Regions from separate parts of the Microcoleus sp. MOSTC5 genome, predicted to be linked through region 1. Evidence: riboswitches for the same ligand, from Rfam matches in the RefSeq annotation. Region 1 holds a riboswitch; each other region holds the start of a gene.
What was found. A riboswitch is a leader RNA that binds a small molecule or an ion and turns the genes downstream of it on or off. The one in region 1 is predicted to bind cobalamin.

Region 1 (7,808 bases):
GCAATTTTTACTGGTGCAGATATAGGAAGCGCGAATTTGTCTGGAGCGGATTTGTCAGGTGCACGTTTGGGCAAAGTGAAGGCTCAAGGTGCTCAGTTGTCCTTGACAAACTTGTCTAAATCGGAATGGCAAGGTGCTGATTTGTCCGGTGCTGATTTGAGTGGCGCGAACTTACAAAATGCCGATTTGAGTTCGACTAAACTCGCCAACGTGAATTTAAGAGATGCTCGGTTGCAAGATGCGAATTTTCGGAATGCGGAGGTGAGTTCGGTTGATTTTAGGGGCGCGAATTTAGCGGGAGCGAATTTTAAAGGCGCTGTGTTTCTGGGGAAAGCAGCTTCAGAGCAATTTATTCAAAGTCCGACCGGGAGTAAATCGGGTCGATTCCTAGGAGTTGATTTTGCAGAGGCTAAGAATTTAGATAAAAGTCAAATTGCTTACATTTGTTTCCAGGGGGGGATTCATCCGAAGTGCCCGCAGAAGAAGTAAGGATTGGTTGTTAGCGAGTAGGGTAATACAGTTGCTCGAAGAACAGGTCGGGTAATTATGATCGTTAAGCGAATCATTTATCTCATCCTATCACTTCTGGGACTTGTGCTGCCTTGGTACTATAATTTGCAGTTTTTTAGCAATGCTGGCTTGCTTGACTTTGTAAACGAGAGTTCGGCTAATCTTGCTGCGAAATCGGTAAGTTTAGATTTGTCGATCGCAACTGTAGCAGGAAGCACTTGGATGTACGCTGAGTCAAAACGATTGGATATAAGTTTTGTAGGGCTGTACGTACTTCTGGGTGTGCTTGTTTCGTTTTCATGTGCTTTCCCGCTTTTCTTGTTTGTGCGGGAAAGCAAGCTGGAAAAATCAAGCGAAGTCTCAAGTTGAAAAGTTGTTTAACAGGTTAGTGCCGCGCAGCACAATAATTCAGTGCAGGCGATCGAGGTATTGTACAATTTCCGGTAAAATCACCGTTATAGGTTTTTAGTGACGACAGAAGTGCTCAGAATTTGCTCGGGATTAAAGTCGTCATTACAAACCAACGTGATTGTTGTCGTTTTAAAGAACATAATATTAATAGCAATTTTACTCATTTCTTGCTAAAAACGGTTGTGTTGAGTTTCGTTCCCCGGGCCAAACCTACTATTGCATTGTTTATTGAAATTGATATTACGCAATAGCATCCGAACTGGCAAGAGTCTCGAATTGCGCCAATAGCATTGCATCACCATTATTTGGAGTTCCAAAAATTTTAGGTAACTGACCTGTTTCAGCGAGAACTTGTCTCACTTCTCGGTTAGATACATCGGCTAGATTTTTGTTATTTAGAATGGCATTAACCGCAGCGATACCAACACCTTGACCAACTGCGGCGTTGAATTCCACAATTCTGCCGACAGAGCAGGCAAACCCTTCAAATCCAGAACACGGACTAACCACTGCCAGGTTAGGAACGTTTTTAATTAATGCGTGGCGGATGCCAATATTAAAGATAGGGTGTTGAAAACTCAGACTTTTAAACCATCCTAGACGAGTTGCTTTGTCGCGAATACCCTGGATGCCTCCGCGTACATCAAAATGATAGCTAAATGTTGCCAGCGCTTCATTAGCAGGTACGCCACCTAACAGCATTTGTGCCCCAGTTAAAGGTTCTACAACTCCCGTCACATTGCCCGCGTGTCGGATATAAAGTTCTGAGGCATAAGTAACAGAAGTAGCCCCCAAACTCTTCAGCCAAGTTGTAATAAATAACATCTCTCTTTGCATATTAGCCGTGGGTTTGCTCCCGCTTCTAGCTAAGGCTTCCGCTTCGCTGGCGGTGACTGCGAATAAAAGCGCATTCCACGAAAGTCTGTCATTGGGAAGTATTGCTATATTTCCCTCATCTAAAATTATGCCTGTTTCAGAAAAAGATAGTTTTCTTCCTCTAAAGGAGTGGTAAGCTACAGATAGAGCCGGCGAGCGAACATCGATGTAATCGTTACCCGCCCACAAAGTTTTGAGATTGCCTTTAGTGTCCCTCATTTCCCGCCGGAGTTCTTCTGCTAGTTTGGCATCCTTGTCCGCAGCGTACAGCAAAAATTTTTGACTCTCTGCATCGGCCAGGTTGGTAAAGCGTTTTAGATAAATATAATCGAATTCTTTCAGTGCTCTTGCACTGAGTCCTTGAGTTTCAAAAACGAGGGTGACTGGAAGTTCTGAATTAGGCAGACCAAATGTTTCAAATCCCTTCAGCTTTTTCACACCAGCAGCTTGAGCTAATTCGGCATTGACAGTGGCATCAATAAATTGCTTGCCGGCATAAACTACGCCTTGAGAGGTGGTTATACTGGCAATTTTTTGGCCTGCTTTAGTGACTGATTTAATTTCTACTTTGCTGAGGAGATCTGCCCCAGCTTGTACCAGCATTTCTTTCAGCGCTGCACTGGCTTTGCGGGGGTCAAGTGCAATTGCCTTAACGCCGGATTTTTGTAAGAATTCTTTATAGATTGTCGCCGGTGAACCAAAGATATCTAACTTTAAAGATTGTTGAAGTTCTTCACTAATCTGACTTCTATCTAAATAAGCAAGACCGCCTCTTACCAAATGTCCGCCAATTCCTTCTTGCAAGCTTGCTTTCGACATCAGTAGAATTCGCGGATAACGCTTTGTTCGGCGAAGATATTCTCTGGAGGCAGAGATAACAGCTAGAACTCCTGGAACTTCATCACCAAAACAGATGACATCGTAAGAACGCAGATCCATGACCATTATTTAATAACCTCTCCTGATTTTCATCTTTTCGAGCTGCATCTCAATGTTTCGCGTCAAACTCTCTGTTTTTTCCAAATCTAGCTGCATCTTTCCTGATTTTTGCGATAAAAATTCACACATTTCTGGACGCAGAAACCGGGTTTTTTCCAGAAAATCCTCCGTTGAGGACGATCGATCTCGATTGAAAAACCCGGTTTCTGAGCGTCTAAAGTCTGTCAGTCTGGTACTCTTGATTGCCATCAGGTCTGATTATCAGGATCTATCCCCAACTCCCGCAATCGCTGAGCTAGTCGATCGGCGCGCTGGGCTGATTCTTTCACCTGTTCTTCAGGAGTCAGATAACGTTTTCCATCGGCATCATACCAATACAACCACTCTCTTGTCACCCCAGAATAATTTCCCCTTTCACAACCAATCCCCAAACCAATTTCTGACATCCAAACTGGATGTCCTGGCTGTAACTCGTACTTCCCATTGACTAACTTATGTACTTCCAAACGGGGTTTACGGCGGCGGCGGGAAGAATAAATGACGTAATAAAGTACGCCTAAAGCTTGATATTCCTCCAACTTTGTGCTGTATTCCTTGCGATAAGTTGGGGAAACTACTTCCAGTACAAAAGTCGGCAAAACATTTTCGTCCCACAGCACGTAACTGGGACGCAATTCTTCATCATAAAACCTTTCTACACCTAAACTCAAGAAAGCATCTGGCACAATGGCAGGTTTATCGGGGTGATAATAGATACCCATATCTATGCCAAAAAACCAATCCATGCGCTCTGACCAAAGTATCAGCAAGATTGCTTTTAGCAATCCCGGTATTAGTTCTTGCAGTTCGTTATCCACAGGTGTTTCATCTGAGTCTGGTAGTTCATCGGCGGAGGGCAAGTTCCTCGGCAAGTTGTACTGTAACATTGCGGCTTTCCTCAAAAATTACTAATATTATACCGTTGATTTGTTTGGCGATAGTATTTATTGAACGAACCGCAAAGACGCGAAGGAAGAGAAGAGAAGATGATAGGTAATTTTGATTTAGTTAATCTGATGTAATTTTTGTAAAATATTTGCTGAGACTTACGCGATCGACTATACTAAGGCTAACGATTCGGTTCTAATGGGGAGCAGCCGTTAGAGGAAACGGGGAAAGTTCGGTGCAAGTCCGGCGCTGTCCCGCAACTGTAATGAAAGTGATGTCGCTTTCTGAGTCAGGATGCCCGCCGATGTGTTAATTTACATTGTCTCATCTGCGAGGTTCAGCGTGAAGACCGGAAATCGGAAATTGGTCAGCTTGGGATTGATGGCTGGCTTGAGTTGTTATATTGTCCTGGCCTCGGCAACGCCCGCCGCAGCTATGCACATTTCGGAAGGTTTTTTACCGGTGCAATGGGCGGCATTTTGGTGGATGGTGGCGTTGCCTTTTTTTGCAGTAGGTTTGCGCTCAATTACTCGCATTACAAAAGAACACCCAGAACTTAAACTATTGCTAGCTTTAGCTGGTGCGTTTACTTTTGTACTTTCTGCTTTAAAAATTCCATCGGTAACGGGCAGTTGTTCTCACCCAACAGGTACGGGTTTGGGTGCGATTTTATTCGGCCCTTCGGTGATGGCGGTACTCGGTGCTTTAGTGCTGCTTTTTCAAACGTTACTGTTAGCGCATGGTGGGTTGACAACGCTGGGAGCGAATATGTTTTCGATGGCGATTGTCGGCCCTTTCGCTGCCTATTTTATCTATCAATTGCTGTTGCGAACTGGTAGCCAGCGGGCGGCAATTTTTTGTGCGGCGGCTTTGGCAGATTTGCTGACTTATGTGACGACTTCGATTCAATTAGCATTAGCTTTCCCCGCAGCAAGCGGCGGTTTTATGGCTTCGTTTATCAAGTTTGCTGGCATCTTTGCTATCACTCAAGTACCCCTGGCTATTAGTGAGGGATTGCTGACTGTATTAGTGTGGAATTGGCTGCATTCTTACGGGAAGCCGGAGTTGGAAACTTTGAAATTATTGAGACAGGAGTCATAAGCAGTGAATCAAAAACCTACAAAAAATCACCAATCCATTTCGCGGCAAAATTGGCTGTTGGCTGGCGCGGTGATGGTTTTGGCAGCGTTTCCTCTCGTTTTTGTGCGAGGTGAATATGGCGGTGCCGATGACCAAGCTAAGAAAGCAATTACGGAAATTCAACCGGATTATAAACCTTGGTTTAATCACTTGTTTGAGCCGGCTAGCGGAGAAATTTCAACTCTATTGTTTGCGTCTCAAGCGGCAATCGGGGCTGGCGTAGTTGGGTACGTCATTGGGTTGTATAAGGGGCGATCGCAGCGACAAAAATCTGATGATGAATAGCCGTCAGAATGAACCATCAGATTGACAGTCTGGCTTATACAAATCGCTTGCGCGGGTTGCCGCCAATCCACAAATTATCCTTTGCGATCGCCCTGTTAATTCTTTCTCTGGTTTCTGGGGCGATCGTCCAGTTGTCGATCGCCCTTTGGTTGGCTGTCTGGATCGTCGTCTATGCGGGTATTCCGGGGAAACTGTATTTGCGGTTGCTGTCGCTACCGTTGATATTTTTGCTGACAAGTTTGCCTGCTTTGGCGATGAGTGCGGTTGCGGGCGATCGTATCCCCGCAATTCAGTGGGATATCTGGCGAGGTTGGGGTATTAGCATCGGCACTTTTTATCTCTATGTGAGCCGCACTGGGATATACCAAGTGAGCTTGCTATTTGCCCGCGCCTTCGCATCGACAAGCTGTATGTATTTCATCCTCTTGACGGTTCCATTTACCGAAATTTTGCAGATTCTCAGACAATTACGCTGTCCAGAGTTAGTCACAGAACTGCTATTACTAATGTATCGGTTTATTTTTAGCTTATTGGCGATCGCCGATGAACTTTGGATAGCCCAAAACTCGCGCTGTGGCTACCGCACTTGGAAGCGGGGAATGCAGAGTTTAGGCATTTTAATCGGGCAATTGCTTCAGCGAACTTTGGAAAACTACCGTCAAGTTTCCTTGAGTTTAGCGTCGCGCGGCTTTAATGGAGAACTGCGCGTTTGGCATTCTTCCCCTTATAAACCTTCGCGAAGATATACATTGGAAGCCGTGTTTGGTTGCACGGTTTTAACCATTTTAAGCGCAGTATTTCAACGCTAAATTTATTCTTGGGACTTAGCATGGGGGCCCAAAAACCGGGTTTTTTACGAAAATACTTCGTTAGAGCATCGCAGATGCAGTAGAAAACCCGGTTTCCGATCGTCGGTGGGTAAGTCCTATTGTTGATAATTCTCGTATTATCGTTAGTTTAGCGGGCTAGATTTGAATAAGGGCGATCGCACTTCCTCCAACAGCTATTACAAATATGACTTTTATGAACTTAATTAATGAATTATATGAATTGACACGAACAGTAATTGAATGAATAATTACAGTATCAAAATACAGAGAGAAAATCATGTATCAAGATACTAACAAAAAAAATACCCCACCGCCCATTGTTTTTATTATTGCCATCGGCTTAATTGGGTTTGGCGCATACAAGTTCCTTCCCGGTTTATTGAATGCCAAAACTTCAAATACACCTATATCTACATCTACATCGGCAACGAGCGCATCGGGAGCGATCGCAAATCGCATCAGTTTAGGAAATCGGATATTGGTGACATCCCAAACAACAGCAGCAAAACAAGCAGGAGTTCAAGCTTTTGCTGAGGGAAATTACCAATCTGCCGCCGAATATTTTCAGAAATCGCTGCAACAAAATCGCAACGACCCGGAAACCATAATCTATTTCAATAATGCCCGAGCCAGCAATGGTTCTTCCTTAAAAATTGCTGTCAGCGTCCCCATTGGTAGCAACCCCAATGTCGCCCAAGAAATCCTTCGAGGTGTTGCCCAAGCTCAGGATGAAATTAATACTAGCGGTGGCATCAACGGCGCAGAACTGCAAGTAGAAATAGTCAACGATGACAACAGTCCAGAAGTGGTCAGAGAAGTTGCAAAGACATTGACAAAAGATCAGAATATACTAGCAGTAGTTGGACACAATGCTAGCAACGCATCTCTCGAAGCTGCTCCGATATATCAGCAAGAAAAACTGGTAATGGTGACACCCACGAGCTTGGCCAATAATTTATCAGGATTTGGCAGCTACATCTTTCGGACAGTACCCAATATTAGCTTAATGGCCGCTCCTTTAGCAGAATATGCAGTCAAAACAGCAGGCAAAACTAATATTGCCATTTGTTACGACTCCCAAGCACCCGATAACATCTCCTTTAAAGATGAATTTGTGGCCTCTCTTACTGCTGCTGGAGGCAAATTAGTTCCGACTGTTTGCGACTTTTCAATCCCTTCTTTTAATCCCGAAAGTGCGATCGCCGATGCTGTCAGCAAAGGTGCACAAGGATTGATGGTAGCACCCCACGTCGATCGCATTGACCGTGCGATTTCTCTGGCTCGCATTAATCGAGGCAAATTGCCACTCTACGGCAGCACCACAATGTACACCATTCAAACATTAAAAGACGGACAAAGCGACGTTAACGGCTTAGTATTGCCCGTTCCCTGGCATCCTGAAACTAATCCCGGTAGCCGTTTCCCAGAAAATTCCCGCCAGCGTTGGGGAGGAATTGTGAATTGGCGAACAGCAACGAGTTTTGATGCGACTCAAGCTGTCATCGCTGGCTTGCGGCAAAGCAATACGCGGGAAGGATTGCAACAAGCACTCCGAAATGCGAGTTTTTCAACACTAGGAGCCAGCGAGGATGTGAAGTTTTTGCCCACGGGCGATCGGGCGGGTAAGCCGATTTTAGTGCAAGTTAAACAAGGAGGAAGCACTGGTTATAACTTTGTCCCGCTGCGGTAAGTTGGTTAAGTGCGATCGCACTCCCATCTTGCACATTCTCAACAGCCTTTCAGGGGTGGGATCTCCTGCCCACCCCACCTGAAAATTCCCTCTTTGTGGAACAGGCATCTTGCCTGTTTATTAGCATGATTAAAATCTACTTTTCTGTTGAATTAGCAAAATTTTTAATATAAACTAAAATGAGTAGATTAAAGGAGAGC
Region 2 (7,808 bases), on a different contig from region 1:
AATCTTTGCAGGAGTTAGCTGATTTATCAGGTTATCAGGGCTCTCGCGAATTTAAAGAGCTCTCAAATCAGGAACGTTGACAAGAGTGATTTCTGGCGATCGACTTAATCATAGTCGATCGCACTTAAATTAAATTATCCGAAATCCGGTTAAATGCGCCCTACTCTCAGCCGCAGCCCAAGCAAACGGCGCTGCAATCCAAATCCGATCGCCATCCCCGCGATTACAATGCCTGTAAAGTAAGCTAAAACAGTCAACCGCACTGAAAGAGGAGGCGCGACTCCCTCAACTTCAATACTTTGTAAAACCTGGAATGGTGAAAACTGACGGGCCCCGTTGGGTTGGGGAGAAACTTCTACCTCTACTTTGTGAGGTGCGCCATCAAAAAACTGCTCTTGCCATATCAGTTTTCCGGCTGCATCCGGGACACCTTTGTAGGCAAAAGCAATCCAATCATTTTCGAGTTGGGTGACTTTAACATTGAACAATACATCTGTGACTGGCTGATTTGTTTTGGTATCGGTGACTTGAACTTGTAAATTAGCAGCTTTCCCTACTGTCGCACTAACATCTCCAGAAAGTCGCACCTGTAAACCCTGAGATTGCACAATGGGGCTAGTTTTTTCTGTCGGTTTAGATTCTGTCATGTGAGACATTGGCATCGACATCTCAGACTGGGCAATTTCAGCACTGACATTAACATATAACAAGGTAGCGATCGCAATTATTATCGCCCCACTTAACAGCAATCGCACTCTTTCAGGCGCTATTTCTCCTGCTTGGATTTTGGGCTTTCCTCCAATCGCCAAGCCGCCACCTAGCCCAACAACCAACAAAATCACAGCTAAAATCCCAAAATTGCGATACTTCACCCCGTTTTCCGGCACGGATAGTGTTAAAGTTTGCTGAATAGGAGTAAAAGCATTTTCTGCGATCGGAGTCACCTTTGCTAACAATTGATAATTTCCCCTAATGGGCAGCATTTGCTGGATTTGTAACTCACCTTTAGCTGCAACAGCCTCTATATCCAGCAACTTTGTTCCCTCCACGATCGGAAAATCGGTGGTAAACCAATGATTTTTAGGCGGAGTTAAAATTGTCAAACTAATTCGAGCATTCTCTAAGGGAATCCCCACCGCATCTAAAGCTTGCAGCTTTAACGACACTGGAGATAAAGGTGTAGTTGCCTCGGCTTCAAAGGGTAAAATCTGGCTGATTGGGGGTTCAGAAGTCAGTCGCACAGTTGATTGTGGAGACTGCGAAAACCCAACCCAACCATAGAAAAAGATACTCATCATGCAGACAGCACTGATGAGCGCAGAAAACTTTAATTTTGACATTTTAATTCTGGACTTTTAAGGAATCTCGCGCGGGGTGGGGGGCGGGTTTATTTAACCTGTCTGCACTGTGAGAAAGCTCGCAGGTTTACCCGCCCCAACAGATTAAACGAATCGCAGTGCAATATCTCAAATAAAAACAATCTTGTCTAGTGACAACTAACCATCAAAGTGTGGTGGCGCAGAGAGTGTACCTTGTTATGGACGGCGGGATAGGTTGTAAAGTAAACAGTCCAGACAGTCAAAGCGAATAGGGAGATGTAGAGCGTCGCTTGCACGGGTGTTGAAAGCGTCAACCGTGCCGTTTGTTGCCAAACCGAAGAAGAAGAAGATTGAGTAGTCATCATGTACCTCGCAGATGAATAAAGTAAATTTGGGTGTCGGCGGGCATCCTGACTTGGAGAACTTGTCTCCTTCACAGTTGCGGGACAGTGCCGGACTTACACCGAACTTTCCCCGTTACCTCTGGTGGCTGTTCCTCACCAGAACCGATTTGATATTCAGAGCATATCACACATTCTGTTGCTGCATTCACATTACCTGGAGTGTTAGATAAAAAATACACAACTTCATATTTCTTGCAACTTTGGCGCATTTTGAGCCATACGACTGATGAAATTTAACGGAATTTGTGAGATTATGAAAACAATATGAAAATAATTTAACAATAAAACCAATGACTCCCCCGGAAAACAGACCCAGCCTTCCTGAAGTCCACCGCAGCATCCCGGTTCCCAACAGTAAAGGTTTCTGGCGTAAAATGCTGGCCTACGCAGGGCCTGGATATTTGGTTTCAGTGGGTTACATGGACCCGGGAAACTGGGCGACTGACTTAGCGGGGGGAGCAAAGTTTGGCTATGCGCTATTAAGTGTGATTTTGCTATCTAATTTGATGGCAATTTTGCTGCAATCACTCTGCGTGCGTTTGGGAGTGGCAACGGGACGAGATTTGGCACAAGCTTGTCGAGATTATTTCAGTCCGCGAGTCAGTTTTGTGCTGTGGATACTTTGTGAAATTGCTATTTCGGCTTGCGATTTAGCGGAACTTGTTGGAAGTGCGATCGGACTGCAATTGCTATTTGGCATTCCCTTAGTTTGGGGAGTGTGCATCACTGCGCTAGATGTAATAATGGTGTTATTTTTACAAGGAAAAGGCTTTCGTTATATCGAAGCTTTGGTGATTACGATTATTGCAATTATTGGCGGTTGCTTTATAGCCGAAATGATTTTTGCCAAACCAGATGCCGGAGGAGTTTTACTCGGTTATGTTCCCAACCTAGAGATTTTGCAAAATCAGGCAATGCTTTATATTGCGGTTGGTATTTTAGGGGCAACTGTGATGCCCCACAATCTCTACCTGCATTCGTCGATCGTGCAAACTCGCTCTTGGGAAGAAACTGCTGATAAAAAATGGGAAGCAATTAAATTTGGCACAGTTGATTCTACCGTAGCGCTATCAATAGCTTTGTTTATTAATTCCGCAATTCTGATATTGTCTGCTGCCAGCTTTCACTTTTCCGGCTATCAAGAAGTAGCAGAAATTCAAGATGCTTACAAACTGCTTTCTCCAGTGCTGGGTGTGGGTTCTGCCAGTGCAATTTTTGCGTTTGCTTTATTGGCTTCGGGGCAGAATTCAACTTTGACTGCAACTCTTGCAGGACAGATTGTGATGGAAGGGTTTCTAAATTTTCGACTGCGACCTTGGTTGCGGCGCTTGCTGACTCGACTGATTGCAATTGTACCGGCTTTGATCACAATTATCTTGTTTGGTGAAGGCAGTACAACTAATTTACTGGTTTTCAGTCAAGTGATTCTTAGTTTGCAATTACCCTTTGCAGTAATTCCCTTGGTAATGTTTACCTCAAACCGCAACTTAATGGGAGAGTTTGTGAATCCATTTTGGCTGAAAGCCTTAGCTTGGTTAGTGGCTAGTATTATAGTAGGATTAAATAGTTGGCTGTTATTGCAGACTATTTTTTAGTAATCTGCGATTGCGGTATAGGCAGGAACACATTTAATATTTGATGCCTTAATGTGTCCATATAAAATGGGAGAAAGAGTAAGAGCGTTAAAGTTGTTACGCTCAGTAACGCCGGGAATGCTATTGATGTGGGATAGAGGGTTACATTCTTATGCGATGGTAGAAGCCACAGTCAGCAAAGGTTGTGAGTAGAAGAGTGCGAATTCCATCCAACGTTAAATTCTTAAACGAAACACTATTAGATGATGGTTCATATTTGAGTTGGATTTATCCATCAGGCAAACTAAGAAAAAAAGGATTTAAGCCAATATAGGTAAGAGTAATTGAGTACACAATTGAGAATTACGACCGCCCATAAGCACAAATTAGATATCGTTTAATTACCAGCTTGTTGGACGCTTAAAATTTTCCATCCCCGTCACTTGCTGGTGAATATCATCAACGTTGGGAAGTCGAGAATACTATTGATGAACTCAAACTACATTTATGGGGACGAAAAAATCATATTCGTTCTCAAAGACCGAAAGAAGTGGTACAAGAAATTTATGGTTTACTACTACGACCGAAGAGCTGTAAGGTCATTAATTATTCAAGCAGCAAGCAGCGCAGGTGTTTCACCATTGCGTCTTTCTTTTACTGGAACATTACGAGTTATTCGTCGTGTTCTGCGCCAAAATTCCAGCGATTACAACCACAGGAACTTCCATTTTTTTGAATTGGTTAACTTGGGAGATATTTGACCAACTTCTACCTGAAATGGTTCATAGAAACAACCCAAGAGTTGTGAAAAAGCCTGTCTCAAAATTTCGCTCTAAACAAGTTAAACACAGAGGTACTGGAATAATAATCAATCCTCCTGTATTTATTGTTTTAAGCACTGCATAGCCCTTAACTGAACCGTATTGGCGCAGGAGGGACAGGTGCACACTTGGCCTTGATTGAAGGGAAGCATGACTCCCTGCGTGCGATCGTCGCCCCAATCTAGGATACACCGACTTTGAAAACACGCCCTAGGGATTCAAGAGACAGCGGAGCGTGGTGTCCAGGGTGTTGATTTCTCCTTTTTAGAGGTTCTCAAAAATTTCTTTTCATTCCCCCTTGACACTCCAGTGGACTGGATACTGCAAGATAGGATTAACCCCTCAAAGGAAAGGAAAAATACAACCATGACTACAGCTAAAAGTGCTTAACATGGCGTGTTCAGCTTGTGGCGAAACCATTACCAAAGCCATCAACACAGTAAATGCCGCAGCAAATGTTCAGGCAGCTCCCAAGACCAAGACCAAACTGGTCAATATCCAAACTCAAGCATCTGAAGCCGCCGTTACAGAGGCAATTACAGCGGCAGGTTATCCCGTTACCTGTCACTAAAGATTTCTCAGACCCATATTAAGGATGAAAATAAGGAGGTTTTGTATGGAAAACGCCACTATGAAACTGCGAGGCATGAGTTGTGCCTCTTGTGCAAGTAACATCGAAGGGGCAATCCGCTCAGTTCCGGGAGTTGAGACGTGCAATGTTAACTTTGGAGCTGAACAAGCCAGCGTTACATATAATCCCAGCCAAACTGATGTAGCAGCGATTCAGGATGCCGTGGATGCGGCTGGATATTCTGCTCTGCCGATGCAAGATGATGTACTTGCCCCAGAAGATGATGCAGAACGGCAGGCGCGGCAAAGTGAAAATCAGGACTTGACCCGCAAGGTGTGGGTTAGCGGTATTATCAGCGCCGTTATCGTGATTGGCTCGCTGCCTGCGATGACGGGATTGCCTATTCCCTTGATTCCCATGTGGCTGCACCATCCCTGGCTACAACTTGTACTCACTACTCCAGTATTGTTTTGGGCGGGTAGGTCTTTCTACATCAATGCCTGGAAAGCCTTGAAGCGTCATACCGCGACAATGGATACGCTAGTAGCGATCGGGACAGGGGCAGCTTACCTCTATTCTTTATTTCCCACCTTCTTTCCCCAGTGGTTTATCAGTCAGGGTCTTAAACCAGATGTGTACTTTGAAGCGGCATCTGTAATTATTGCATTGCTCTTGCTAGGACGACTGTTGGAAAATCGCGCTAAGGGACAAACCTCAGAAGCAATCCGTTCTCTTATGGGTTTGCAGGCAAAAACGGCGCGGGTAATTCGTAATGGACGAGAGGTGGACATTCCCATCGCTGAGGTAGTGTTGGGAGATGTCATTCTAGTTCGCCCGGGTGAAAAGATTCCCGTGGATGGCGAGATTATTGATGGCTCTTCAACGATTGATGAGGCAATGGTGACGGGTGAAAGTGTACCCGTAAAAAAGCAGCCTGGTGATGAAGTGATTGGAGCGACTATTAACAAGACTGGAAGCTTCAAATTCCGAGCCACACGGGTGGGTAAAGATACGTTTTTGGCGCAAATCGTTAAACTGGTGCAGCAAGCGCAAGGCTCCAAGGCACCGATTCAGCGATTAGCCGATCGCGTTACGGGATGGTTTGTCCCTGTTGTGATTGCCATTGCGATCGCTACCTTCGTCATCTGGTACAACATCATGGGCAACGTCACAATGGCATTGATTACCACCGTGGGCGTGCTGATTATTGCTTGTCCCTGTGCGCTTGGCTTAGCCACGCCAACCTCGATCATGGTGGGTACAGGTAAAGGGGCAGAAAACGGAATTTTGATTAAAGGTGCAGATAGTTTAGAACTGGCGCACAAACTGCAAACTGTTGTTTTAGACAAAACAGGCACGATTACGCAAGGTAAACCCACTGTAACGGACTTTATAACGGTTAATGGTACCGCCAATGGTAACGAGCTAAAACTTCTGGGCCTCGCTGCATCCGTCGAACGGAATTCAGAACATCCTCTGGCAGAAGCGGTGGTGCAATATGCCCAATCTCAAGGAGTGGAGTTGACCGATTCACGGGAGTTCGAGGCTCACGCAGGCAGTGGTGTGCAAGGGTATGTATCCAATCAATGGGTGCAAATTGGAACTCATCGTTGGATGAACGAATTGGGAATTGATACCAGTAGTTTACAGCCACCTTGGGATCGATTGGAATATCTCGGAAAGACGGTTATCTGGATTGCCGTAAATGGCAAAGTAGAAGGAATTATGGGCATTGCCGATGCCGTAAAACCATCTTCTGTTGTCGCAATTCGCACTTTACAAAAGATGGGATTAGAAGTGGTAATGCTAACAGGTGATAACCGTCGCACGGCGGAAGTCATAGCGCAGGAAGTCGGCATCAAACGAGTTATTGCAGAAGTTCGGCCCGATCAAAAAGTCGCTCAAATCGAAAATCTTCAGGCAGAGGGAAAAATTGTCGCAATGGTGGGGGATGGAATCAATGATGCACCTGCACTTGCTCAAGCTGACGTAGGCATGGCAATTGGCACAGGAACAGATGTCGCGATCGCAGCGAGTGACATTACCCTGATCTCTGGCGATTTGCAAGGCATCGTTACAGCAATTCAACTTTCTCGTGCCACGATTCGCAACATCAAACAAAATCTGTTCTTTGCCTTCATCTACAATGTGGCAGGCATTCCGATCGCCGCCGGAATTCTTTTCCCGATTTTTGGATGGCTCCTCAATCCAATTGTTGCCGGGGCAGCAATGGCATTTAGTTCCGTTTCTGTATTAACAAATGCGTTGCGTCTCCGTAACTTTCGACCCAAAAATGTTGGCTAATTTGATTCTTGCTTAAGAGGGAATAATGATGAACAAGCAACTTACGTTTCTAGGAACATTAGCAGGATTTGGATTTCTGCTTGGGGTAATTTCCGGTTCAATTTTTGGACTGTTAACGTAGCCTATTTTTGCACTCTGATGAATGAAACATCGAACGATAGCGCGGGTTTAGTCAATCACGAAGGAAATTTACTAAATACCTTTGTTCAAAACCCGCTCTTACTCCCATAATCTTGTTTATTTTTTAGGAGGTTTTCAAATGAGCAGCAAAACAACAATTATCGGTACTATTGCTAGTCTCGGGGTTGTACTAGGAATGTTATCTGGTGAAGGACTAGCGCAAAATACCCATGAAACACACCCAACTCAAACACAGCAAAGAAGTCAGTTTCATCGCATTGAACAACCCTTAAGTAACAAGATTTTAGTTACTATGGCTGGAATCGGATTAATTAGTTTAGAACTTTGGTGGTTTCTCCTTAGCAAACCCAAATCTCAGAAAGCAGTTACAGCCAGTGGAGGAATTCAAGAAGTAACCGTCACCGTTGATGGTGGCTATGAACCCAGCCGCGTTGTTGTGCAAGCTGGACAACCCGTGCGTCTTAACTTTCACCGCCAAGATCCTAGCAGTTGTTTGGAACAAGTCTTAATTCCAGATTTTCATATTGCAGCAGATTTGCATCTGAATCAAGTAACCTCTGTTGAATTCACACCTAAAAAAGCTGGCAGTTATGTCTTTAGCTGTGGCATGAATATGTTTCGAGGCGAAATTATCGCCACCGAAGACCAACAACTTGAATCAACGGGGTTCGAGG
Region 3 (7,808 bases), on a different contig from region 1:
ACGGTTCGCCTTATGGTTTTACCCTTTTCATTTTGTATATTCAACTCTTTTCTAAGAGTTTCTTCCATCTCCATCTTAAATGCAGAGAATGCCTCTTGATTTGTTTGAGCAAGAACAGCATATCTTTCTGCTATTAGTTTTTTCTGATCGATCTCCTTTCCTAAAAAATCAAGTTGGTTAGCTTGCCTTTCAAGATCACCCTGCAAACTTGAAATTATTTTGCTAGCTTCCGTCATGTGCATCCTAGCTAAAGTTATGCGTTCTTCCGCTTCTGCCTCATTTTCCGATGTGGGAAACAGGTCAGCAAAATACTGGCCTACTACATGGTTACTAATATTTTTAATTTGGTTTTCTGTAAGTAATTTACCCGTAATGAGCTTAATAACTTCAGAACCAACGATACTAATGAGTTGATGTAACATCTGACATTAACCAAATGAATAATACTGACAGGCAATCTCGAAACTACTGTCCCCACCCCAAATTGCGGTACAAAACTCACTTTATCCGCAATCGTCAGCTTTTCAGCTCACTGAATAAATCATTCGCTTGTCGGCTCCAACGATAGTTAGATATGTAGCATCTACCGGGTTGTAGCACATAGTACAAGTGTACTGGCGCTATCAATCTAACCTGAAGTTAAGCAAATGCGAATATTTTACCACGGTAGACCAGAGATATTCAAACAGTCCGGCGCAATAACAAGTTGGGATGTTTGTCTGGTGTAAGAAGACCACTTCTGCGGCGGTAGTGAAATACTTAAGTTTGTCAATTCAATAGTTCGGACAGTTTTTTAACGGCCCTGTAAGCCGATCGCGAGGAAGCCCTGCCATTTTTAACGCATTTTTTGAAACTTAGCACTCTTACTCAAACGAAAGAAAAAATAGTCCACCATATAGCTAGTTGGGGTTTCGGACACTCGATCAAATCTACAACTGTCCTAAGTATTGTCAATTAAGCTTGACTATAATTTACTTTACCTTTTAACTACCGCCCACTGAGTCACCGGTGCAAGCGGTTTCCAACCCTGAAAAGAACCGATCGCCCCTACTCGCTGAATCCCAATTCTAATTAGTTCCCCGCCATAACGATCGTGCCATTGCAAAACTTTAAACTCGCTCTCAACAGTCACCGCATTAACAACTAATCGGCCGCCTTCACCTAAAGCATTCCAGCAAGTTTCCAGCACAGCTTCTGCGGTGACACCGCCGCCGATGAAAATGGCATCCGGTTGAGACAAATCTGTCAGGGCTTCCGGCGCTTCTCCCGCAACGATTTTGAGTTCGGGAACGCCGAAAGTAGAGGCATTTTCGGCGATGTATTGCAGCCGAGTTGGGTGGCGTTCGATCGCGATCGCCCTGCACCGAGGATGACTCCGCATCCATTCGATCGCGATCGAGCCGCAGCCAGCCCCCACATCCCAAAGCAACTCTCCCGGAATCGGTGCTAACGCTGACAGAGTAACGGCTCTAACCTCCTGCTTGGTAAGTTGTCCGTCGTGGCGATAAGCAGCATCCGGCAAACCCGCAGTTCGGGGAAAAAGTAGGGTTTCGCGATCGCAGTTGCAGCCGATCGCGATCGTGTTCAAATCAGCCAAATCCGCTCCCTTCCAGGCTGCTGCTACCCCCTCGATCTGCCGTTCCGAGTTCCCTCCCATCCGCTCGAACACGGTCATCAAACTGCTGCCAAACCCCCGCTGTGTCAACAATTGGGCCACCTTTCCCGGCGTGTGTCGATCTGCGCTTAAAACCAGCAATCGCGCCCCCGGCGACAAAGCAAGGGCGATCGATGCGATCGGGCGATTTGTCAAACTGAAAGTCTCAACATCCGCCAAAGCCCAGCCCAGACGGGCGCAAGCAAGACTAAAAGCCGATGCAGCGGGAATTACAGTCATTTCCGAAATAGGAATCTGGCGCGACAGCGTGACGCCTATACCGTGACACATCGGATCGCCGCTGGCTAGCACGCACACAGGCTGTCCCCGGCGGCGGATGATTTCATCGACTGTTGCTTGTATCGGCGAAGCCCAGACCAATTGTTCGCGGGTGTCGTCCGTTGGTAGCATTGCTAGGTGACGGGCACCGCCGACAACGACTTGAGATCGATCGAGTAGGGAACGGGCGATCGCACTCAATCCCGAAAGTCCGTCTTCGCCAATCCCCACCACCGAAAGCCATTTGTGCATTGAATCCTTACTGCTAATTACTACTTATCGATTCTAAAGAATAATATCGGATTTCCATTCATAATTCTTTCTTCTACTTGCCTCATTCCAAGTCTTTCTGCGACTTTAAGCGACTCAATGTTTGGGCGATCGCAGCTTGCGACAATATAGTCCAAGCCAAGTTCATTAAAACCATACTCCAATATTTTGGTTGATGCTTCAGTAGCATATCCTTTTTTAAGTGCTTTCGGCAGCAGTGCGTAAAGCAACTGCGGCTGTGCTTCTTCAAAAAAATACCACAAACCAACAAATCCAATAGTTTCTAGATCGTTCTTTGTCTCGATAAACCACAAACCGAATTTCTTTTCTTCAAAAAGCTTTTTGTTCTCGGCCAGCATTTCTTCCACTTGTTGCAGCGACAATATTTCGCCGTCACATAGATATCTCCTCACATAAAAATTAGTCAATATTCCGTGGAGCGTGTTGAGGTCGCTCTCTACAATCGGTTTCAACACCAATCTCTGAGTTTCAAGTATCATGCGAATTATTTTTCTCAGGTTCAATAACGATCGCACCTATCAATATTAGTCCAGGACGCACAGGTAGTCATAAACCGGTTTTTTTTACAATACTTGGTTATCGCGCGCAGATAAGGCAAAAAACCCGGTTTCTGCAGGTTTTGCGTAACTCTAATTAACAAACAGCGCTAAACCACCGTAATCACTCGATAGTTGTAACTTTCCTTGACTACCAAACCATCTTTCCAATAGCCGATCGAAATTTGGTTGCTTTTGGAATCAATGATTTGACCTTCAACTTTAACGGTGTAATCATTGTACCAATTGGAAATTACTACAAAATCATAATTTTTATCGGCTGAAACAGCGATGTCTTGACTAATTAATTTTGATTCTCGAAACTCAACTAACATTTCTTGAAAAAAGATTTCTCTTCCTTGGCGGCAGTTTTCTTTGCCGCTAGTAATCGTACCATCTCCTTCAATCATCACAGTGTCATCCGAGTAGTATTTTTCCAAAGCTACTGATGTTTGGAATGTCTCAACAAGGTGATTGATATCTGCGAGTTTGATTTGCAATTCTTCAATTGTCATAAATAACGCGATCGCAGGTTTTATAGCCGAAGTTAGAAGTCGCGCACTCTTAGAGTGATTTTGACTTCGATTATAGATTATAAAAAATTGTTTAGGGATCAGCAAGACAATAAAACGAATTTCCCCCCTAACAGGCGAGCTCGCCCGGAGATTTGTTAAGAAACTCGATCGATCTGGCTGATGCCGATCGACTTGTGATAGATTTCTTAAACCTGAAAGCGGGAAAGTCCGGTGCAATTCCGGCGCTGTGCCGCAACTGTCAAAGTCAGAATGCCGATTTCAGGAGTTTACTTTAGATTCCCTGCGTCGCACGGGGAGGAGTTTCTTTGTTAGCTTTGAGTGAATTGCCGACTTGTCCTGGTTTATTTTACGGTTCCCGCGCCCGAGACGGAATATTATCGAGAATGCGGATTCCGGGGGGAATTTTAAACGCGCAGCAGTGTCGGACGATCGCGGATTTGGTCGATCGATACAGTACCGGTTGTTTGCAAGTAACGAATCGGGCGAATTTGCAAATTCGAGACTTGAATTCGCCAGTTTCTGATGAACTTTGGCAAGATTTGCTGGAATTGGGATTGGCATCTAGCCGCGTTGAAGTTGACCCGATTCGCAATATTATGGCAAGTCCGACAGCAGGGATCGATCGACAGCAACTACTCGATACTCGCCCGCTAGTAAAAGCTTGGGATGATTACCTGCAAACGCATCCCGAATTGTCGGAACTTTCGCCTAAGTTCAGTATTGGCTTTGACGGGGGGGAATCGGTTTCGATTCGCGATTTACGCAACGATATTTTATTAGCTGCTGAAGGGCGATCGGCAAAATCAGAAATCGTTTTTCGGCTGCATTTAAACGGCGAGACAGGAATTTTAATCCAAGAATCGCAATGTATTTCAGTATTAGCCGCCCTCGCTAGCACCTATCTTGAATACACAAAAAATCGGTCTCGAATTGATGGCAAAAAACCGCGTTTGCGTCACCTGCTGGCAGATTGGGGCGCTGAAATTTATTTAGAAAGGGTAGAGAGGAATTTACCGTTTGTAGTGCAGCGAAGATCGATCGCCTCATCTGAAAAATCCATCCCCAATCACCGACATCTCGGCATTTATCCTCAGCAACAGTCCGGTTTCTCCTACATGGGAATTGCACTGCCCCTAGGTAGGCTAGAATCAAAACAACTGCGGAATTTGGCAAATTTAGCCCAAAATCTAGCCAGCGGTACCCTGAGACTTACGCCGTGGCAAAATCTGTTGATTTCTGACATCCCCAACTCCCAGCTTTTTGAGGTAAAACAGCAAGTTGCCGATTTGGGATTGCACTCATCGGCGACTCGCCTAGATTCGTGCTTGGTGGCTTGTGCCGGCAGCAGCGGCTGTGCGTCGGCGGCGACAGATACTCAAAGTCACGCCTTAGCAATGGCGAGGGATTTAGCGCAAAAATTGACGATCGACCTGCCGATTAACATTCATTTCAGCGGTTGCGAAAAGTCCTGCGCCCAGCACCGGCCAATTGATATCACGCTGGTAGGAATTCAGATTGAGCGAGGACACGAGGCGATCGAAGGTTACAAGATTTATGCGGGTAGAAAAGATTTGCCCTTCGGGCGACCAATTTTTCCGGCGGTTAGTGCCGCCGAGATGCCCGGTGCGATCGAGCGAATGTTGCAGGTATATCAGCGGTTTCGAGAGCCTTTGGAGTCATTTGGTGAGTTTGTCGATCGGCAGGCGATCGACCAATTGCAGGAGTTTTTGAACACCGAAAATGGGAATTTAAAGTGAAAAAAGATTCCATTAAAACTGACAAGTTTTAATCATTTCTATTCTATATCTCTCGATCTTTCTTCGCGTCCTTTCCATCTTCGCGGTTAATTCAAAAAATCTATTTCACAAATCCAACAAACTTCCTATAGCAGTTTTAAACAATGATTGACTACATTCGAGATGGAACAGAAATCTACACCAAATCCTTTGCCACAATTCGAGCCGAAACAGATTTGTCAACCTTGCCGCCCGATTTAGAATCGGTAGCGGTGCGACTAATTCACAGTTGCGGCATGACCGATATTGTTGCAGATTTAGCAGCTTCCCCCGGGGCCGCAACCTGCGGACGCCAGGCCCTTTCTGCAGGTGCGCCCATCCTGTGCGATGCCCGGATGGTGGCCGAAGGCATCACTCGCAAACGCCTTCCCGCTGACAATGCGGTGATTTGCACCCTCTGGCATTCCGAAATCCCGGAGTTGGCGCGGCAAATGGGAAATACTCGATCGGCCGCGGCCCTTGATTTATGGCTGGACAACTTGCAGGGTGCGGTTGTGGCAATTGGCAATGCCCCGACTGCTTTGTTCCGACTGCTGGAAATGCTGGATGCCGGAGCACCCAAACCGGCTTTAATTCTGGGTTTCCCGGTAGGATTTGTGGGGGCTGCTGAATCCAAAGCCGAACTGGCCGCCAACAGTCGGGGAGTGCCATTTATTACGTTGCACGGGCGACGCGGTGGCAGTGCAATGGCAACGGCGGCCGTGAATTCGTTAGCGAAAAAGGATGAATTATGACTGAGGCTACTGGTAAATTGTACGGTTTGGGTATTGGGCCTGGCGATCCTGAGTTGATTACTTTGAAAGCTTATCGGATTTTGCAATCGGTGCCGGTGATTGCCTATCCGGCGATGGAAAATGGTAAGGTGCTGGCGCGGGCGATCGTCGCAGATTATCTGCGCCCGGAGCAAATTGAGATTCCGATGCCGCTGCCTTTTAGTCCGACGCGATCGTCTCAACCTTATTACGATATTGCTGCGGAGAAAATTGCGGCACACCTCAGCGAGGGACGGGATGTGGCGGTATTGTGTGAGGGCGAACCTTTTCTCTACGGCTCGTTTATGTATCTATTCAACCGTTTGTCGGCGACTTTTACGACTGAAGTTGTGCCGGGAATTTCTTCGACAATGGCGAGTGCGGCTGCGTTGGGAGTGCCGCTGACTTATCGTAACGATGTGTTAAGTATTATGCCTGCGACGCTGGATGCTGAGGTTTTGCGCGATCGGCTGGCGGTTGTTGATGCTGCGGTGATTATTAAGCTGGGCCGGCATTTTGCGAAAGTCCGGGACGTGCTGATTGAGTTGGGACAGTTCGATCGAGCACTGTATATAGAACGCGCAACTATGCCGAATCAGCGAATTCGGGCGATCGTAGATGTCGATCCCGCTGAAGTTCCCTATTGGGCTCTGATTATGATACCCAGTCAGCAAAAGTCTGTATCTTAATATTTCCATGCCTGAAGGCGACGCGCTTCCAGGCTTTCCCTACTTTTTTGTGCATTCTTGCCCATTTATCCAGCTTTCCTCATATTGATAACTTAACCTTATAACTTGTATCAGTTAATCTGTTGTTAAAATACTTTACAAACCTTAGAATATGCTTTATATTTATTTACATGGCGGAACACAAACCCGTCACGAACATTGACAAATCAATAAAGCAATCATAAACAAATGACAACAACCTTACAGCAGCGCGAAAGCGCCAACCTGTGGGATCAGTTTTGCAACTGGGTCACCAGCACCGAAAACCGCATTTATGTAGGTTGGTTCGGCGTCTTGATGATTCCCACCTTGCTGAGCGCCACCATCTGCTACATCATCGCCTTCATCGCTGCCCCTCCCGTGGACATCGACGGCATCCGCGAACCAGTAGCAGGTTCCTTGATGTACGGCAACAACATCATCACAGGTGCAGTTGTTCCTTCATCCAACGCCATCGGCTTGCACTTCTACCCAATCTGGGAAGCAGCTTCCCTCGATGAGTGGTTGTACAACGGCGGCCCTTACCAATTGGTAGTATTTCACTTCCTGATCGGCATTTTCTGCTACATGGGTCGTGAATGGGAACTGTCCTACCGCTTAGGTATGCGTCCTTGGATCTGCGTAGCTTACTCTGCACCAGTTGCAGCAGCCACCGCAGTATTCTTGATCTACCCCATCGGACAAGGCTCCTTCTCAGACGGTATGCCCTTGGGTATCTCTGGCACCTTCAACTTCATGATCGTGTTCCAAGCCGAGCACAACATCCTGATGCACCCCTTCCACATGCTGGGAGTAGCCGGTGTCTTCGGTGGTAGCTTGTTCTCAGCCATGCACGGTTCTTTAGTTACCTCTTCCTTGGTTCGCGAAACAACCGAAACCGAATCTTTGAACTACGGTTACAAATTCGGTCAAGAAGAAGAAACCTACAACATCGTCGCAGCCCACGGCTACTTCGGTCGTTTGATTTTCCAATACGCTTCCTTCAACAACAGCCGTTCCTTGCACTTCTTGTTAGGTGCATGGCCAGTAGTCGGCATCTGGTTTACCGCTTTGGGTATCTCCACGATGGCTTTCAACTTGAACGGTTTCAACTTCAACCAATCGATTATCGACTCTCAAGGTCGTGTCATCAACACTTGGGCTGATGTGATCAACCGCGCTAACTTGGGTATGGAAGTCATGCACGAGCGCAACGCTCACAACTTCCCTCTCGACTTGGCTGCTGGTGAGACAACT
Region 4 (7,808 bases), on a different contig from region 1:
TATGAAATTATGCAGGTTTACGGGATGCCGCTCAAAGCAGTGATACAGGAAAAATTTGGTGACGGGATTATGAGCGCGATCGACTTTACATTGGATGTCGAGAAAGAAGCAGACCCAAAAGGCGATCGAGTGAAAATAATTATGTCGGGAAAATTTTTGGCATACAAAAAATGGTAAGCCAGTCTTGCTTTACCTTCAAGTGAAAATTAAAAAATCAAAATTTGGTCGAATGACTAATGACTAATGACTAATGACTAATGACTAAGGCCTCAAAAGTGTTAACTTAGAAATAGAGATCGCGAAGCTTGACTCCGCCAAAAAAACGGAGACAAGCCCCCGACTTAAGTCGTGCAGAGCCCCAAATTTTAGACCATAGTTCAGCTCCAAAATTCATCTGTGGAGTAAATCTAAAATCTAAAATCTAAAATCTAAAATCGACTGACTGGCTTGGGTGTCCGATCGGGAAACCTTTCTAGGGCAGAGCTAAGGTCGATCCCGCGGCAACTTCTCCAGTAGAAACAAGCAACCGCAACCGTAAAGTAAGAGGCAAATATGTCAAAATATGACTCCCATCTGAGATGCTCCTTTTGCGGCAAGTCGCAAGAGTACGTCCGCAAGTTAATAGCTGGGCCCGGGGTCTACATTTGCGATGAATGCGTGGAACTGTGCAATGAAATTTTAGAGGAGGAGTTCTTTGACTCCAGTAAAACAATTGGTCAACAGATTCCCCAATCAGAGGTGCGAGAGTCTCAGGGACAAGGAACGCGGCGTCCGGGTCGATCGAATAAATCGAAAATTGTTTTAGGTCAAATTCCGAAACCGACAGAAATCAAGCAGCATTTAGACAACCACGTCATCGGCCAGCATTCAGCAAAAAAAGTCCTTTCTGTAGCAGTTTACAACCACTACAAGCGCTTGAGCGTTGACCAAGCTAAAGATAGCGACAAGTCTTCTCCTGACAGCGATGTAGAACTGCAAAAATCCAACATCCTGCTAGTCGGGCCGACAGGTTGTGGCAAAACTTTGTTAGCGCAAAGTTTGGCGCAAATGCTGGAAGTCCCGTTTGCGGTAGCCGATGCGACGACGCTGACAGAAGCTGGATATGTCGGCGACGATGTAGAAAATATTTTGCTGCGGCTGTTGCAAATGTCGGATTTTGATGTCGAATCGGCGCAGCGCGGCATTATTTATATTGATGAAATTGACAAGATTGCTCGCAAAAGCGAAAATACTTCGATTACTAGGGATGTATCAGGAGAAGGAGTGCAGCAAGCGCTGCTAAAAATGTTGGAAGGAACAGTGGTTAACGTGCCCCCGCAAGGAGGCCGCAAACATCCTTACCAAGATTTTATTCAAGTTGACACGAGCAAAATTCTATTTATTTGCGGCGGTGCTTTTGTCGGTTTGGAAAAAATAGTTGAACAGCGTTTGGGTAAAAAATCCTTGGGCTTTATTCAGCCAACAGAAAGCGACAGCAACTCAACTTTGCCGGCTAAGGATAAGCGGGCTGCTGATATTTTGCAGCAGGTACAGCCTGACGATTTAGTCAAGTTTGGTTTGATTCCTGAGTTTGTCGGGCGGATTCCGGTGGTGACGGTGATTTCGCCGCTGGATGAAGCAGCTTTGATGCAGATATTGACCGAGCCCCGGAATGCGCTGGTGAAGCAGTATCAAAAGCTGTTGAAGATGGACAGCGTGGAATTGGAATTCCAGCCGGAAGCGCTGCGGGCGATCGCCCAAGAAGCCTACCGCCGCAAAACCGGCGCGAGAGCTCTCCGCAGCATTTTAGAGGAGTTAATGCTGGATGTCATGTACGAGTTGCCTTCTCGCAAGGATGTGGCTAACTGTATGATTACTCCTGAAATGGTCGAGAAGCGATCGACTGCGGAATTGCTGTGGCATCCCGCATGGCACAAACAACACGAAACTGCATAATTTGTAATCTGTAGGGTGTGCGGCGCGCACTCTACAGACTTAGCAAGATTTTAGGGCACTAAAAAAATGTCAGCAGATATAGATAAAAAAAGTAAAACATACAGCGTTTCACTATCCAGTTTGCTGGTACGGACTGTAATTTACAGCGGTTTTATGGCTGGTATACTAGCATCTTTTTACAATTTCAAACTCAATACTATTGTCATCTCAAGTAGTCCGAAATCTCCGGCACTACAAGCAGATCTGGCTTCGATCAATAAAGCGCAGGAAGATTACTATGCAAAAAATAACAAATTTAGTGATTCCCTGGAAGGGTTGGCTATACAAGGTCTCAGCAAAGCTCAATATTATTACCACATTGACTCATTATTAATAAACCCAGTTCAAACGTTGGAGAATAAGCGCGAACCAGCACAATTTGAAAGCGCGATCGCATTTTCTAAAAAGCTGGATTCCGTTCGCCAAAAAGACTACAGTCCAGTATATATAGGAGCAGTATTTGCTTTCAAAAAAGATGTTAGCAATCAACTAATAACTATTTCGGCAATCTGCGAAAGCGAGCCGGAAAAGGAGGTGGATCAATTCAATCTGATACAGCCAACTTTTGACGGCACAGAAATTCACTGCCCGCCCGGTACAAATATTTTAAGGTAATACCTTTAAACTATTTTGTGTCATTCTTTGATTGTCTAAATAAAATTCAAACTTCCAATTCCCAGGCTTGTCATCCTTTGTAAAATTGTACCCGCACCAAGTATTTAGTCTATCTGCCGTTGTTCTTAAATGAGATCGACCGTCGGCTGCCAATTTTCCTTGAGAGTCAAATACGCGACAAGTACCGTAATATTCTCCCGGTGAAAAGTTAGTAACACTGACAGCAAAATAGACTTTATGTGTTTTTTTTAAAGACACAAAATCTATAATTTTATCCGATTTTAGTTCGCTAGTTAACATCACTTGAGTCACAGGTTTTAACTTCGGTTTGCTGGTTTCTGGTTGGGATTTAACTACTTGTTGAGGTTCCTGAGATTTCAAAATAAATGGGAGTAAAATAGCAGCACTTGCTGTCAACAATCCGACTGATATCAGTGCAAGTTTTGATTTTTTAGGCGGGCGAACTACATTGAGGGGAATCAAAGCGTTGAGGGCCGCATCTGCGGAAGCATAGCGGTGTTTAAAATTTGGTTCCACCATTTTTTGCAGCCAGTCAAGAAATTCTGGAGTTAGCTGCGGTAAACGATGTTTAAAATTAATCCGCCCCGTCTCATCCATCAAGCTGCCAATTTCGGTAGAATTGATGCCGATTAGCAAGCAAATTAGCGTGGCGCCGAGACTGTATAAATCCGATGCGACTGTTAGCTGGCGGTTGAACATTTGTTCGGGCGGCATAAAGCCCAAGGTACCTTTGACAACGCTGCTGGCGGCTACTTCTCCCCCACCGATTCTAGCAAATCCGAAATCGACCAGGCTGACATTCATCCTGTCATCAACTAAGATATTTTCGGGTTTTAAATCTCTGTGAATAACAGGCGGCACCCGATTTTGCAGGTATTTGAGTATTTCTAACACAGAAATAGCAATTTGCTTAGTTTTTTGCGGTGTTTGCTGGCGGGAATTTGCGAGAGAATTAGCATTTTTGTATTCCTGCACCATGCAGAAACCCGATGCAGTTTGGAAAGAATCTAAATAACGGGGAATGTTGGGGTTATCGAGTTCTCGCAAAATCTGAATTTCTTTTTCATAAGCTTGATATTCGGTCCAATTAGCACCTGTCTGGGCAAATTGAAATTGTTTGACAACAACGGAACGTTTTGTATTAATTTCAGTAGCGAGATAGGTAACTCTACCGCCCGCGCGGTTGTGTCCGAGTTCGCGAGTTACTTGATAGCCGTAGTTGGAAAAATCAGGGAAATCATTCATAGGTTCGTAATGATAAATTCTGTCACAAAAAGGTTTTTAGTAAGGACTTTAGTCCTCAATAACTGAGTAAAACAAGCGAGCAATTGTTTAAGGTTTAATTAAACTTGCTTGTAATTTGCGATACTTAGCAAGGATTCTATTTGGTTTAAAAACACTCATCTCAAGTAATGGAATACCAGTGACAGCTAAAGAGGCGATTATAGCTCCTCCTACAGCTACTATTTCCATTGGTTCAACCCATTCTCGTTGGGCGACAACGTTTAAAAACAGTCGAAATGCTACTACCAAGCTAGTACAAAATCCGGTCGTAAGAAAAGCTATTTTGTCATTATAAATGTTAATTATTCTTCTGAGGGTAGTCTGCTCGTCAATCCGATTATGAAAAATCCTATAAACTATCATGCAACACAAATAAACTATCATGCAACATAAATTGCTTAGGAAAATAAAAAATGCTGCATTGAAAGCCTCATCGAATATCATTGCCACGAAAGAAAACAATGCAAACAATGCAAATAATAAAAATTGCCCGATAATAGCAATAATCATAGCCAAATTCCTATTCATCATACTTCCAAGTGCAGCTCCACATAAACTAAAGAATATCAGCGCAATTACCATCCCTATCGAGGCAGCAATTGATAGAATTGTATTGTTCGATAGGGGTAAATTACGAATAACTTCAGTAACAACAGACAAAACGAAAAAATATAAAATTAATCCTATTAGCGATCCTAATACTCCTCCTACCCAAGTTTTTTTATTTCCATGTGATTCTGCTAAGAGTGTGATTTCAGCAACTGCAAATCCATAGACTAAGCTCATAATAATACCCAAAGCAATGTCATAGTTGCTGCCCATACTAAATAGAAAGCCGAATAACACCAACCAGCAGATCAAAATCAGGTTGCCCTTAGACAATAAAGTAGTTAGTTTTGGTATAGGAAGGAGAGCTGTTGTGACTTTAATTTTGAGTTGATAAGTGTCGGGTTCGGAATTTGTATGGAAGATTATATAGCGCTCATAAGCTTGACTTGCCAACAATTGTTTGGTATCAACTAGGATTTTGACATCAAAATTATTGCTCTCAAATTTCTGCGGCTCAAACGAGATCCAAGGGTGATCGTAAGGTGTATGCGGCGGATCATTCGGATGCGGCGCGACTTCCCATCTGCCACAAAGCATTGTATCGGGAATTGGGTTGCTAATTGCGATGGTTTGTGTTATTGTTTCTCCATATTCTGTAGCGGCAAATTCCAGCGTATCGCGCTCAATTCTCACTTTCGGCAAGCTGCTGACATCCAAAGATTCTAGTGCAGCTAAAGCATCAGCAGCCGACTGATATCTATCTTGAATTCTCGGCGCTACCATCCTTTCCAGCCAATTCATCCAACCTTGCTGCAACGGCGGTACTAAATGCCGAAAATGAATGCCATAATTAGCATCAATTAAATTACCAACATCCGCAGATTTTGTCCCAGTTAACAAACAAATCAGCGTTATCCCCAAGCCGTAAAGATCCGAGGCTTTGGTTAATTCTCGGTTGAACATTTGTTCCGGTGGCATGAATCCCATCGTGCCTTTGACGACGCTGCTGGCGGCGATGTTTCCGCCTCCCAAGCGTGCAAAACCGAAGTCTACTAGGTAAACATTTAAGTCTTCGTCTATTAACAAGTTTTCCGGTTTGATGTCGCGGTGAATTACGGGCGGTTTTTGCGATTGCAGGTAAGCTAAAATCTCTAAAGTGGCGATCGCAATTTGCTTGATATCCGGCGGCGCAAAAGTCCGCGCGACAGCAGATTCGGCATTTTTGTATTCTTGCACCATGCAGAAACCGCTGTCAGTTTGAAAAGAATCGAGATAGCGGGGAATGCCCGGAAAATCCAGATTTTGCAGCACTTTGATTTCCTGTTCGTAAGCTTCGTATTCTGCCCAGCTAGCACCTAACTGGGCAAATTGAAATTGCTTAATTACAACGGATTTTTTTGTGTTAATTTTTGTGGCAAGATAGGTGACGCGGCCGCCCAAACTGTTGTATCCGAGTTCGCGACTTATTTGATAGCCATGTTTGGAAAAGTCTGCAAAAGCGTTCATAGGTAATTACTATGGTTGGTAGTAAGGACTTTAGTCCTGAAGCCGTTATCTTATAAGGACTAAAGTCCTTACTACGAACGAAACGATCGCTCCTACAAACATAACTTTTTTGAAAAAAGGCGGCAAGTGTGATAGGATTTGATTTCGCGATCGGTTCTAGCGAGGAGCAGCCGCTAGAGGAAACGGGGAAAGTTCGGTGCAAGTCCGGCGCTGTCCCGCAACTGTAATGAAACTCTTGTGGTTTCTCAAGTCAGAATGCCCGCCGATATCTAACTCACTTTTGAACGCATCTGCGAGGTACGGATGATGGATGGAATTAACACGGCTGTACGCACCAAGCACAGTCTGTTTGTTTGCACTGCTTGCGCTAGTGTTTGGAAAAACGGCAAGCGCGAAGGTAAAAGCGGCGGTCAACAATTTATGGAAGATTTATCGAAACTCGCTAAAGATTGGGAGTTTTCTGATAAATTTGAGATTCAAGAAGTTGAGTGCATGAGTGCTTGCAGTCACTCTTGTGCGGTGTCATTTGCTGCTGTTGGAAAGTACACTTATCTATTTGGCGATTTACCAGCAAATGAGTCGGAAAGCGTCGAGGCGGTACTCGAATGCGCGGGTCAATACTATGCCAAACCGGACGGTTTTTTGCCTTGGTCTGAGCGTCCTCAAGCTCTGAAAAAAGGCGTTTTAGCAAAGATTCCACCACTACCAAATTAGATAGGTTTGTAGTAAGGACTTTAGTTTTTCCCTTTCGTTCCTAGGCTTTGCCTGGTAACGCATACGCAAAGGCTCTGCCTCGTATTAAAAGCGCTCCTTTATTCCAGCGAGGCAGAGCCTCTAGATCGGTATTCCCAGGCTCTGCTTGGGAACGAAATATCCCATCACCAAATAAGCACAAAATTATCAATGCACAAAATTCCTGTTACTGTCATCACTGGTTTTCTCGGTAGTGGCAAAACTACCTTAATTCGCCACTTATTGCAAAATAATCAAGGTCGCCGCATTGCTGTTCTGGTTAACGAATTTGGCGAAATCGGAATTGACGGAGAACTGCTGCGCGATTGCCAAGTTTGCGACGAAGAAGAAAATGTCAGCAGCAATATTGTAGAACTAACAAATGGTTGTCTTTGCTGCACTGTTCAAGAGGAGTTCTTGCCGACTATGCAGGAATTGTTGAAGCGCAGAGAACAAATTGATTGTATCTTAATTGAGACTTCTGGCCTCGCACTTCCTAAACCTTTAATTCAAGCTTTTCGCTGGCCGGAAATTCGCACGGGTGCTACTGTAGACGGTGTTGTTGCTGTTGTCGATTGCGAAGCTGTTGCTAGCGGTACTTTTGTCGGTGATATCGATGCTTTGATGGCACAGCGGCAGGCTGATTCTAGTTTAGATCACGAAACTCCGATCGAGGAATTGTTTGAAGACCAGTTAGCCTGTGCCGATATGGTACTTTTAACGAAGGTCGATCGCGTAGATGCGGAAACTCACAAGAAAGTCCAAAGCTGGTTGCAGCAAGAATTGCGTCCGAGTGTAAAAATTGTGCCCTGCAAAGGTGGCGACATTAACCCCGATGTGCTACTGGGATTTAATGCGGCGGTTGAGGATGATTTGGAGTCTCGCCCGAGTCACCACGATGCCGAGGAGGAACACGAACACGATGATGATATTAACTCGACTTTCTTTATTGCCGATCGCGAATTTGAACCTGAAGCTTTGGTGAAAAAACTGCAGTCCTTGATGCAGCAGGAGGAAATCTATCGGATTAAAGGGTTTGTGGCGGTTCCCAAGAAACCGATGAGGATGGTGTTGCAAGGTGTGGGTTCGCGGATAGAATATTTTTACGATCGCCCTTGGCAACCTTC

Region 2: another riboswitch for cobalamin. It lies ahead of QUA54_RS05965 (CbtB-domain containing protein); the one in region 1 lies ahead of QUA54_RS16235 (energy-coupling factor ABC transporter permease).
Region 3: another riboswitch for cobalamin. It lies ahead of cobG (precorrin-3B synthase); the one in region 1 lies ahead of QUA54_RS16235 (energy-coupling factor ABC transporter permease).
Region 4: another riboswitch for cobalamin. It lies ahead of QUA54_RS11615 (DUF1636 domain-containing protein); the one in region 1 lies ahead of QUA54_RS16235 (energy-coupling factor ABC transporter permease).

What each region holds. Positions count from the first base shown of each region.
Region 1 covers NZ_JAUBRK010000026.1:65,551-73,358, reverse strand. The annotation lists gene QUA54_RS16255 (pentapeptide repeat-containing protein) at 1-489, shown strand, start outside; gene QUA54_RS16250 (DUF2834 domain-containing protein) at 547-879, shown strand; gene QUA54_RS16245 (FAD-dependent oxidoreductase) at 1,162-2,736, opposite strand; gene QUA54_RS16240 (Uma2 family endonuclease) at 2,985-3,662, opposite strand; cobalamin riboswitch at 3,837-3,983, shown strand; gene QUA54_RS16235 (energy-coupling factor ABC transporter permease) at 4,045-4,764, shown strand; gene QUA54_RS16230 (energy-coupling factor ABC transporter substrate-binding protein) at 4,768-5,088, shown strand; gene cbiQ (cobalt ECF transporter T component CbiQ) at 5,097-5,897, shown strand; gene QUA54_RS16220 (ABC transporter substrate-binding protein) at 6,196-7,608, shown strand.
Region 2 covers NZ_JAUBRK010000008.1:115,666-123,473, forward strand. The annotation lists gene QUA54_RS05955 (vitamin K epoxide reductase family protein) at 1-80, shown strand, start outside; gene QUA54_RS05960 (hypothetical protein) at 150-1,340, opposite strand; gene QUA54_RS05965 (CbtB-domain containing protein) at 1,487-1,684, opposite strand; cobalamin riboswitch at 1,703-1,845, opposite strand; gene QUA54_RS05970 (Nramp family divalent metal transporter) at 2,014-3,318, shown strand; partial or broken gene QUA54_RS05975 (transposase) at 3,340-4,033, shown strand; gene QUA54_RS05980 (cation transporter) at 4,501-4,689, shown strand; gene QUA54_RS05985 (heavy metal translocating P-type ATPase) at 4,735-6,993, shown strand; gene QUA54_RS05990 (cupredoxin domain-containing protein) at 7,253-7,808, shown strand, end outside.
Region 3 covers NZ_JAUBRK010000035.1:8,893-16,700, forward strand. The annotation lists gene QUA54_RS19640 (hypothetical protein) at 1-422, opposite strand, end outside; gene cbiE (precorrin-6y C5,15-methyltransferase (decarboxylating) subunit CbiE) at 977-2,185, opposite strand; gene QUA54_RS19650 (GNAT family N-acetyltransferase) at 2,206-2,703, opposite strand; gene QUA54_RS19655 (hypothetical protein) at 2,871-3,275, opposite strand; adenosylcobalamin-variant (AdoCbl-variant) riboswitch at 3,480-3,559, shown strand; gene cobG (precorrin-3B synthase) at 3,602-5,053, shown strand; gene QUA54_RS19665 (precorrin-8X methylmutase) at 5,197-5,826, shown strand; gene QUA54_RS19670 (precorrin-2 C(20)-methyltransferase) at 5,823-6,533, shown strand; gene psbA (photosystem II q(b) protein) at 6,762-7,808, shown strand, end outside.
Region 4 covers NZ_JAUBRK010000017.1:63,416-71,223, forward strand. The annotation lists gene cynS (cyanase) at 1-177, shown strand, start outside; gene clpX (ATP-dependent protease ATP-binding subunit ClpX) at 553-1,935, shown strand; gene QUA54_RS11600 (type IV pilin-like G/H family protein) at 2,002-2,589, shown strand; gene QUA54_RS11605 (serine/threonine-protein kinase) at 2,581-3,855, opposite strand; gene QUA54_RS11610 (serine/threonine-protein kinase) at 3,943-5,949, opposite strand; cobalamin riboswitch at 6,084-6,230, shown strand; gene QUA54_RS11615 (DUF1636 domain-containing protein) at 6,253-6,663, shown strand; gene cobW (cobalamin biosynthesis protein CobW) at 6,853-7,808, shown strand, end outside.